DNA from 4 places in the Massilia sp. FBCC-B171 genome. Region 3 is predicted to be linked to each of the others. Evidence: predicted binding sites of a transcription regulator. Region 3 holds the regulator's gene; each other region holds the start of a gene.
What was found. Region 3 encodes LexA, which represses DNA repair genes until DNA is damaged. Its sites were predicted from a motif close to ACTGTATNNNNATACAGT; they were not measured.
Positions count from the first base shown of each region.

Region 1: a site for LexA is predicted at 1,391-1,408, ahead of NMB41_RS15295 (VRR-NUC domain-containing protein). Genes of this name have one in related genera too.
Region 2: a site for LexA is predicted at 856-873, ahead of NMB41_RS08185 (PA0069 family radical SAM protein). Genes of this name have one in related genera too.
Region 4: a site for LexA is predicted at 1,120-1,137, ahead of NMB41_RS07065 (error-prone DNA polymerase). Genes of this name have one in related genera too.

Region 1 covers NZ_CP101443.1:3,381,129-3,383,324, forward strand. Annotated here, with positions in the region: gene NMB41_RS15285 (M15 family metallopeptidase) at 1-399, opposite strand, end outside; gene NMB41_RS15290 (hypothetical protein) at 505-1,320, shown strand; gene NMB41_RS15295 (VRR-NUC domain-containing protein) at 1,423-2,196, shown strand, end outside.
Region 2 covers NZ_CP101443.1:1,810,842-1,813,037, forward strand. Annotated here, with positions in the region: gene NMB41_RS08175 (NADPH-dependent FMN reductase) at 1-179, shown strand, start outside; gene NMB41_RS08180 (tRNA-uridine aminocarboxypropyltransferase) at 210-830, shown strand; gene NMB41_RS08185 (PA0069 family radical SAM protein) at 938-2,065, shown strand; gene NMB41_RS08190 (hypothetical protein) at 2,113-2,196, opposite strand, start outside.
Region 3 covers NZ_CP101443.1:1,681,861-1,684,056, reverse strand. Annotated here, with positions in the region: gene rpsF (30S ribosomal protein S6) at 1-334, opposite strand, end outside; gene lexA (transcriptional repressor LexA) at 579-1,223, shown strand; gene NMB41_RS07580 (tetratricopeptide repeat protein) at 1,281-2,042, opposite strand; gene NMB41_RS07575 (cystathionine gamma-synthase family protein) at 2,120-2,196, opposite strand, start outside.
Region 4 covers NZ_CP101443.1:1,557,360-1,559,555, forward strand. Annotated here, with positions in the region: gene NMB41_RS07055 (TerC family protein) at 1-211, shown strand, start outside; gene NMB41_RS07060 (exopolysaccharide biosynthesis protein) at 208-825, shown strand; gene NMB41_RS07065 (error-prone DNA polymerase) at 1,170-2,196, shown strand, end outside.

The DNA of each region.
Region 1 (2,196 bases), 1.7 Mb from region 3:
CGGCGGCGGATCGCTCGGCGGCACCAGCTGCTCGCCGCGCAGGAGGGCCGCGATCTGGGCATCGGGCAATGCCTCGACTGGCTCATAGCCGGGCAGCATGTCGGGCGTGCGCAAGGCCAGGGCCAACAGCGAGGGAATCGCCACGGCGGGCACCACGATCGCGACCACGATCCAGTTGCGCCGCAGCTGCTTGACCAGTGCGCGGTAGCGCTCGCGCAGGCCGCGCCGCCCCGCCCGCAGGTCGAGCGTCGGCTGAGGACGCCAGCCGGTCACGCGCCCCAGCCGGCTACGCAAGCCAAACATCAATTGATTGATCAATGTCCGTCCGCTCGGGAAGCAGGCAAGCCAGATCAGGCTGCAGGCGACGCAAAAATACAGAAGTGCGACAAAGATCAGCATGGATTTCCCCAGATTGTTTCTAATCAGAGCAGCAACGACCATCTTAGGAGGTATGCAGTGCGCCCTACAGACGAAAATCAAGCGGCCTCGACAAGACCAAACCTCATGTCGTCGCGCCGTGGCGCCGGGGAAGAGAACATTCTCGCGATGCTGGAACGCGATTCGGCACGCCGGCCGAGCAGCCGCATGTCCGGCGTGCGCCTGGCGTCCTACGGGGCGGCGGCGGCCCTGGTCGGCATCCTGGCCGGCGGCGTCGCCTGGCTCGCCTGGGACAATCACCGCACGGGCGAAGAACTGCAAACACAGTATGATCTTGCCAACAATCCATCGCCGACCGCGATGGCCGAAGCCGACCTGCCGCCGATCCTGCCGCCTGCCGCCGCGCCCCCGGCGCCGGTGGCGGAGGCGCCGCGCACCGCGGTCATCGTCGACGAGGCCGCGCGGGCACGCGAGGCGGCATCCGCCGCTGCCCCGCCGCCGCTGGTCATGCTGCCGCCCCACGAACTCGCGGGGGCCAAGGCGCCGCCGCCAGCCCCGGCGCCGCGCCCGGCGCAGGAAAGCGTGCAGGCCAAGCCGGGCATACAGCCAAAACTGGTCAAGGCCGAGCCGCCGAAAGTGGCGGCGAAACCGGTCAAGGCCGAGGCGCCCAAAGTCGCGCCGCGTCCAGCGGCCGAGAAAAAGGCGGACAAGCCGGCCAAGCTTGCCAGCCGCGGCAGCAAGCCGGCGCCGGCACGTACCAGCACCAAGGCCAAGGCGTCTCCCGAGGCCGCCCGCCCGCGCAAGGCCGCCGCCACCGCCGATACCCCGGTCGACAGCGACGTCGCCCTGATCTCGGCCATCATCCAGCACGCCGAGCGCCACCGCGGCGAGCGCGAGCCCTGCAGCGGCCCGAAATGCCCACCCAAGCCGACCCGTCCCTGATGTGGCAAAAAACCACGGCCGCCAATCATGGCGGCCGAAAGGGCTGGGTCTTCCCCGGCCCTGCGGCTATACTGTACATAAGCACAGTTGTCGCCGCATATGATGAACAGGGTTTTGGAAAACGAGTTTTACTACCTGGATAATTTCCAGCGTGTCCTGGATTGGATCGGCGGGCGCTATGCCGACTTGCTGACCGACGAAGAGCAGTCCTTCATCGCGGCCTTTCCCGCGCTGCCCCAGGCGGCGCGTGCCTTGTTCGTACGCATGGTCATGCGTAAAGGGAATCTGTTCCGCGCCAGCAAAATGACCTACGCCGAAATCGGCTGCCCGGTCGAAGCCGCGCAGCATTTGCTGCCGACCGGCTGGATCGAACGCGATCCCGTGCTCTCCCTCGACGAACTGTTCGACCTGCTGGCCAAGCCCGAGATCGTCGCCGCGTTCGGCCCAAATTTGCACCAAAAGAGTGCGCGCAAGGCCGAGCAACTCGAATCGCTGCGCGCGGCCTTCGCCGACAGCCGCACCTTCTCTACCTGGTATGCCGGCTGCAGCGATGTCGCCCTGCGCATCCTCGTCAAACCCCTGTGCGACCGCCTGCGCCTGATCTTCTTCGGCAACCTGCGCCAGGACTGGACCGAATTCGTCCTCGCCGACCTCGGCGTCTACCGCTTCGAGCAGGTCGAGTTTTCCAGCGCCTCGCGCGGTTTCCGCAATCGCCGCGACATTGAGCATTACCTGCAGCTGCACGCCTGCAAGGAACGCTTCTACGAAGGCCTGGCGCCGATCGAAGACGTGATGGACGAACTGCCGATCGACGCCTTCGACAACGACTGGCTCGAAGGCCGGCGCGAAAAATTCCTGTTCCAGGTCGGCCAGCAT
Region 2 (2,196 bases), 130 kb from region 3:
TGGGCGAACTGATGGTGGCCGACGTGCGCGCCCAGGTGATGCTGTCGCTGTTCACCGACTTCGAAAAGATGTCGGTCTTCAAGCCGGCCGCGCACCACGCCAAATCGGTCGATGCGATGCTCGAGCAGGTGGTGGCCTGGAGCCGGGCGCTGGCGCCGCTGCGGCAAAGTCCTGGCTGATACAATCGGCGCCTTTTGCGCGCCCTTTCGATGACCGTGTCTTCTCCCCGCCGTAGTACATGCGCGGCTTGCCTGCGCGCGCAATCGGCCTGCATCTGCGCCTGGGTGCGGCCGCTCGCGCTGCCGGCCGGGCTCCTGATCCTGCAGCATCCGCTGGAAGTGGCGAACGCCAAGAACAGCGCGCGCCTGCTGCACCTGTGCGTCAGTGGCAGCCGGCTGGCCGTAGGCGAAGCGTTCGAGGCAGCTACGCTGGACGCCTTGCTTCACGCCGACGGCCGCACCCCGGTGCTGCTGTATCCGGAAACGCCAGGGGCGAATGCCGCGGCCGCAGACAGTTTGCCCCCGCCGGAGCAGCTCTTGATCGTCGTGCTCGACGCCACCTGGCGTAAAAGCCGCAAGATGCTGCACCTGAATCCCGCCTTGCAGCGCCTGCCGCGCCTGGCGCTGGTTGACATGCCGGCCTCCGGCTACCGCATCCGCAAGGCCCACGCCGCGGACCAGCTGTCGAGCCTGGAAGCCGCCGCCCACGCCCTCGGCCAGGTCAGCGGCGACATGGCGGCCGTCACGCCGCTCTTCGATGCGTTTGACGGATTCGTGCAACAACAGGCCGCTTTTGTGCCTGCGCACGCCCCGCGCACGCGGGAGGCTTGAGTTCAAACCCGGGGCGGCGTACCATACTGTATAAACATACAGTATAAGGTGTCTTTATGGAACTCCGCGAGCGAACGATCGACCGGGAATACAGTGCCGAGCAGGCCATGCTGCCGCCGCGTCCACTCGCGGCGCGCAAGGGACGCGGCGCCGTATCGAACATGCAGGGCCGCTATGAAGTCAACGGACGCGAAGCCTTCGAAGACGGCTGGGAGCCCGGCATCGAGCTCGGCGACGCCGCCCCCTTCAAAACCCAGGTGACGGACGAGCTCGCGAAGAGCATCCTCTCGCGCAATGCCTCGCCCGACATCCCTTTTAATGTGTCGCTCAACCCCTACCGCGGCTGCGAGCATGGCTGCATCTATTGCTTCGCGCGGCCCACGCACAGCTACCTCGGCCTGTCTCCGGGGCTCGACTTCGAAAGCCGGCTCTTCGCCAAGGTGAACGCCGCCGAGCTGCTGCGCCGCGAGCTGGCTCATCCTGGGTACAAACCCGAGCACATCGCCATCGGCGTGAATACCGACGCTTATCAACCCTGCGAGCGCGAGTACCGCCTGACGCGCCAGGTGCTGGAAGTGCTGAGCGAATGCCAGCACCCGGTCGGCATGATCACCAAGTCCTCCCTGATCGAGCGCGACATCGACCTGCTCGCGCCCATGGCGGCCAAGGGCCAGGCCTGCGCGGCGATCACGCTCACCACGCTCGACTCTGAAATCTCGCGCACGCTGGAGCCGCGCGCCGCCGCTCCGGCGCGGCGCCTGCGCACCATCCGTACCCTGACCGAAGCCGGCATTCCGGTGAGCGTGAGCGTGGCGCCGATCATTCCCTTCGTTACCGAGCCGGAGATCGAACGCATCCTCGAAGCGGCGCGCGACGCCGGCGCCGTCAGCGCCCATTACACCGTCCTGCGCCTGCCTTTCGAGGTCAATCCACTGTTCCAGCAATGGCTGGAAACGCATTTCCCGGAACGGGCCCAGCGCGTGATGAACCGCGTGCGCGAAATGCGCGGCGGGAAGGATTACGACAGCGATTTCGGCAAGCGAATGGTGGGAGAGGGCGTATGGGCCGATTTGATCCGCCAGCGCTTCACCAAGACCGTCGAGCGGCTGGGATTGGGCAAGCTGGGCAGCCGCTTCGAACGGCTGGATAACTCGCAGTTCCGGCGGCCGCTGGTGGTGCCGGCGGCGGTTGGCAAGGCGGGCAGCAAGAAGGCGGGGCAGCTGGATTTGTTCTGAAGGCAGGCGCTGCCCGGGCGTGAGCGCCGGCCAGCGTTTAACAGGGGTTACTGTCCCAGGCAGATCACCTTGGTCGCGTATTCCTTCGCATTGCTCTTCTTGCTGGCGGCCCAGTCCATGACTTCCTGGGC
Region 3 (2,196 bases):
CTGCGTCTTCGCGCTGGACCGACTTCATCATTGGCGATGGGGTCGTTTCAGCTTTCTTCATCTTCACGGTCAGATGACGCAGCACGGCATCATTGAACTTGAATGCGGTTTCCAGCTCGACCAGGGTCTCGTTGTCGCACTCGATGTTCATGCAGATGTAGTGTGCCTTCGGCAGCTTCTGGATCTGGTAAGCCATCTGACGACGGCCCCAGTCTTCGACGCGATGGATGTTACCGCCGCGTGCGGTGACGCTGGCTTTGTAACGCTCGATCATCGCCGGGACTTGCTCGCTTTGGTCCGGGTGGACGATAAAAACGATTTCATAATGACGCATGCAACACTCCTTGAGGACGTTTAAACAAATGCCCACCTCGGCGTCAAGACGAGTGTGGGAAGGGAAAGCCGGCAATTATAGCGCGCCTGGCCCGTCAGCGCAATCACCAGCGCCGAAGGACCCCGCGTCGCTGCGCTGCGACACCTTGCCGACAAGGAAATGTTAAAAATCGCGGATTTCCCTTGCATTCCCCGAAATACTGTACAAAAATACAGTCTACTCATACAACCGTGCCCGTATCACCATGCTCAAGCTCACCGCAAGGCAAGAACAGATCCTGAACCTCATTCGGGAAGCGATCGACAATACCGGCTTCCCGCCGACCCGCGCCGAAATCGCCAGGGAGTTGGGCTTCAAGTCGGCCAATGCCGCCGAGGAGCACCTGCAGGCGCTGGCGCGCAAAGGGGCGATCGAAATCGTTTCCGGCACCTCGCGCGGCATCCGCCTGATCGGCGCCTCGCTGCGCGATCCCGTGCCGGATGTGCCGCACGTGCCGGCCGCCCTGCTCATGTCGCTGCCGCTGGTCGGCCGCGTCGCAGCGGGCTCGCCCATCCTGGCGCAGGAACACGTCGAAGCCACCTATAACGTCGACCCGGCCATGTTCGGCGCCCGTCCCGATTTCCTGCTGAAGGTGCGCGGCTGGTCGATGCGCGACGCCGGCATCATGGATGGCGATTTCCTCGCCGTCAAAAAGATCGACAGCGCCAAGAACGGCCAGATCGTCGTGGCCCGCATCGGCGACGACGTCACCGTCAAGCGCTACCGCAAGACCGGCGAGACGATCGAACTGCTGCCGGAAAATCCGGACTTCAAGGTGATCCGGGTCGAACCGGGCGACGAGTTCGCGCTCGAAGGCCTGGCCGTTGGCCTGATGCGCAGCTGGCATTAAGAAAGCCGGACGTAAAAAAAAGTCGCTCGCGCGACTTTTTTTTCGTCTTGCGGCTGCTTATTTGCCGCCCTGACTGTAGTTGCTCTTGCGCGCCTCGATGTCGCGCGCACGCTCGGCAGACGGTGCTGTGCCGACGATGGCGTTGTGCTCCTTGACATAGGCCTCGGTCGCCGCGCGCCAGGCATCCAGGTCCGCCAGCACCAGCTTGGAGCTGACGCGCGCTTCCTCGGCCAGGTTTTCCTGCACCAGGCGCAGGCGCTCGTTGACGCGCGTCGTTTCGACCTGGTTCATCAGCTTGGCGATGTCAGGCGGAATGCGCTTGGTCAGGGGGAACGCAGCGTTCAGGTTCGCCACATAGGCGTTGTAGCAGCTCTGCCACTTGGAAATGTTGGCATTCACGCGATCGATCTCGTCGCTCTGCTTCGAAATGGCGGGAATGCGCGGCGCGGCGCAGCTGAACTTGCCGCTCTTGAGATCCTCGCCCTGGTAACGCTCGACCCATTGCGTGATCTCGGCCTGGCGTGCAAGGCGTTGCTTCATGAGGTCGAGCGAGGCGATTGCCACCGCATTGCCTTTGGCCGCGGCCTTGCGGAACCAGCTCTCCGCTTTGGCCTCGTCGACGGCACCGGCTTCGCCATACCAGTACATTTCGCCCAGGTGCTGCTGCGCTTCGACATTGCCTGCATTGCCGAGCTTGGTATACAGGCGCAGCGCTTCCGGGTAGGATTTTTTTGCGAACAGGGCGTTCGCGTCGGCCAGCTCATCGGCGTAGGCCGGGATGCACAGGCTCAATGCCAGGCACAGCAACAGTTTCTTCATGTGACAGACGCTTCCGGGTAAAGGCTCATCATACCGCGCAGCCCCACCCTGCTCAACCGGGGTTGCACGGCTTTACATCAGGCGCTCAGGGCGGCCCTGAAGTCTTCCAGCAAGTCCGCCGGGTCCTCGATACCCACCGACACCCGGATCAGCG
Region 4 (2,196 bases), 120 kb from region 3:
CGAGGGCCTGCTCGGCATGGATGCGGATTACACTTCGCTTGCAGGATTCCTGCTGGCGCGCTTCGAGCGCTTCCCGGAAGTGGGGCAGAGTGTCGAACACGATGGCCTGCGCTACGAAATTCTGGCGGTCGAGGCGCATCGCATCGCAAGGGTGGCGATCCGCCGGATCACCGCCGCTTCAATGCACGCGCACATGGAGGAAGAACGATGAAAGAAGTATCGGGTGGCCCGGCCTTGTCGGAAGTCTTGCAGCAGCTGGCAGACGACGCCGAGCGCGAACGCATCTCGATCGGCGACCTGCTCGCGGCGCTGGCCGACCGCGCGCTCGGCGCCTTGCTGTTCGTGTTCGCCTGCCCGAACGCGCTGCCGGCGCTGCCCGGCACCTCGGTGATCCTGGGCGCGCCGCTGGTGCTGCTGGCGGCGCAGCTGGCTTTCAACCAGAAGCCCTGGCTGCCCGGCTTCATCGCCAACCGTTCGATGGCGCGCGCCGATTTCGGCGCCATGATCGCCCGCATCTGTCCCTGGCTGCAGCGCGCCGAACGCATGCTGCGCCCGCGCGCCAGCATCTGGGCGCTGCCGCCGATGGAATACCTGGTCGGCATTGTTTGCCTGCTGCTGGCGATCGTGGTGCTGCTGCCTATCCCGCTCGGGAACATGCTGCCGGCGCTGGCGATCAGCATGCTGGCGCTTGGCATCCTCGAACGCGACGGCTATTGGATCGTTGGCGGGCTGGTGATGGCGGCGGCGTCGGCGGTGCTGGTATCGGGCGTCGTGTTCGCCGCGGTGCAGGCGGTGCTGTTCATGATGGTGAAGTTTTTCGCCTGAAGCCGGGAGGCGGGGCGCCGGTCAACCAGCCTTATTGCTGCCGCTTTTTCTCTTCCTGTTTCACCTTTTTCGCTTCCTTCTTTTCCTTGGCGTTCTTGGCCGGTTCTTTTTTGGTGGATTTCTTGGCGTCCTGGCTTTTACTCATGGTGGGCTCCTGTTGGTCGTGCGCGTGTGGGTTGGGGGTGCGTTTCACTATAACGTAAAGCGCACCCGATCGCGTACGAGCGCCCCCGGCGGACCTGTGGTTCTTGTATCCGCATGGAAATTACTTATTAACTTGCTCTGTTCGGCTATACTGTTTTTTTGTACAGTAGTTTGAATGCTCACCGCATTCCACCTTGCCGATGCCGTCTCCACCTCCGCCGCCGACACAGGGCCAGTCCGGCCATCTACCAGACTATGCCGAGCTGTTCTGCCTGTCGAATTTCTCCTTCCTGCAAGGCGCTTCGCACGCCGAGGAGCTGGTGGAGCGGGCAGTGCGCCTCGGTTATTCGGCGCTGGCGCTGACCGACGAGTGTTCGCTGGCCGGCGTGGTGCGTGCCCATGCCGAGGCAAAGGAAGCGGCGCTGCCCTTCATCGTCGGCGCCCATTTTCACCTGAAGCATCCGGGCGGCGACCCGGCGCTGTCCCTGATCCTGCTGGCGCAGAACCGCAACGGCTACGGCAACCTGTCCGAATTCATCACGCTGGGGCGCACGCGCAGCGAGAAGGGCACCTATTTCCTCACGCTTGACGACATCGCCAATCCGCAGGGGGCGCTGGCCCACCTGAAGGGCATGCCCGACTGCCTGGCGATCCTGCTGCCGCATTATCCAGGGCATGAACCGGACGACGTCGACCGCCTGCATGCACAGGCGAAGTGGGTGGCGGCGCAGTTCCCGGAACGCGCCTGGCTGGGCCTGGTGCTGCTGCACCGCGCTTTTGATGATGCGCACCGGGTCACGATCGAGGAAGTCGCCTGGCAGCACCGGCTGCCGATCGTCGCCCTCGGCCACGTCGTGATGCACGTGCGCTCGCGCAAACCCCTGCAGGACACGCTCACCGCGACGCGCCTGAACAAGCCCGTGGCCGAATGCGGCTATGGCCTGGCCCAGAACGCCGAGCAGCACCTGCGCGCGCGCCTGCGCCTGGCGAACATCTACTCGCGCGAAGCATTAAGTGAGACACTCCGTATCGCTTCTTTATGCACCTTCTCGCTCGACGAACTGCGCTACGAATACCCGAACGAAGTGGTGCCGAAGGGGCAAACGGCATCGAGTTTCCTGCGCGCCGAAACCTATATCGGCGCGCACCGGCGTTTCAAGGAAGGGATTCCGGCCAAGGTGCAGGCCCAGATCGAGCATGAACTCACGCTCATCACCGAGATGGGCT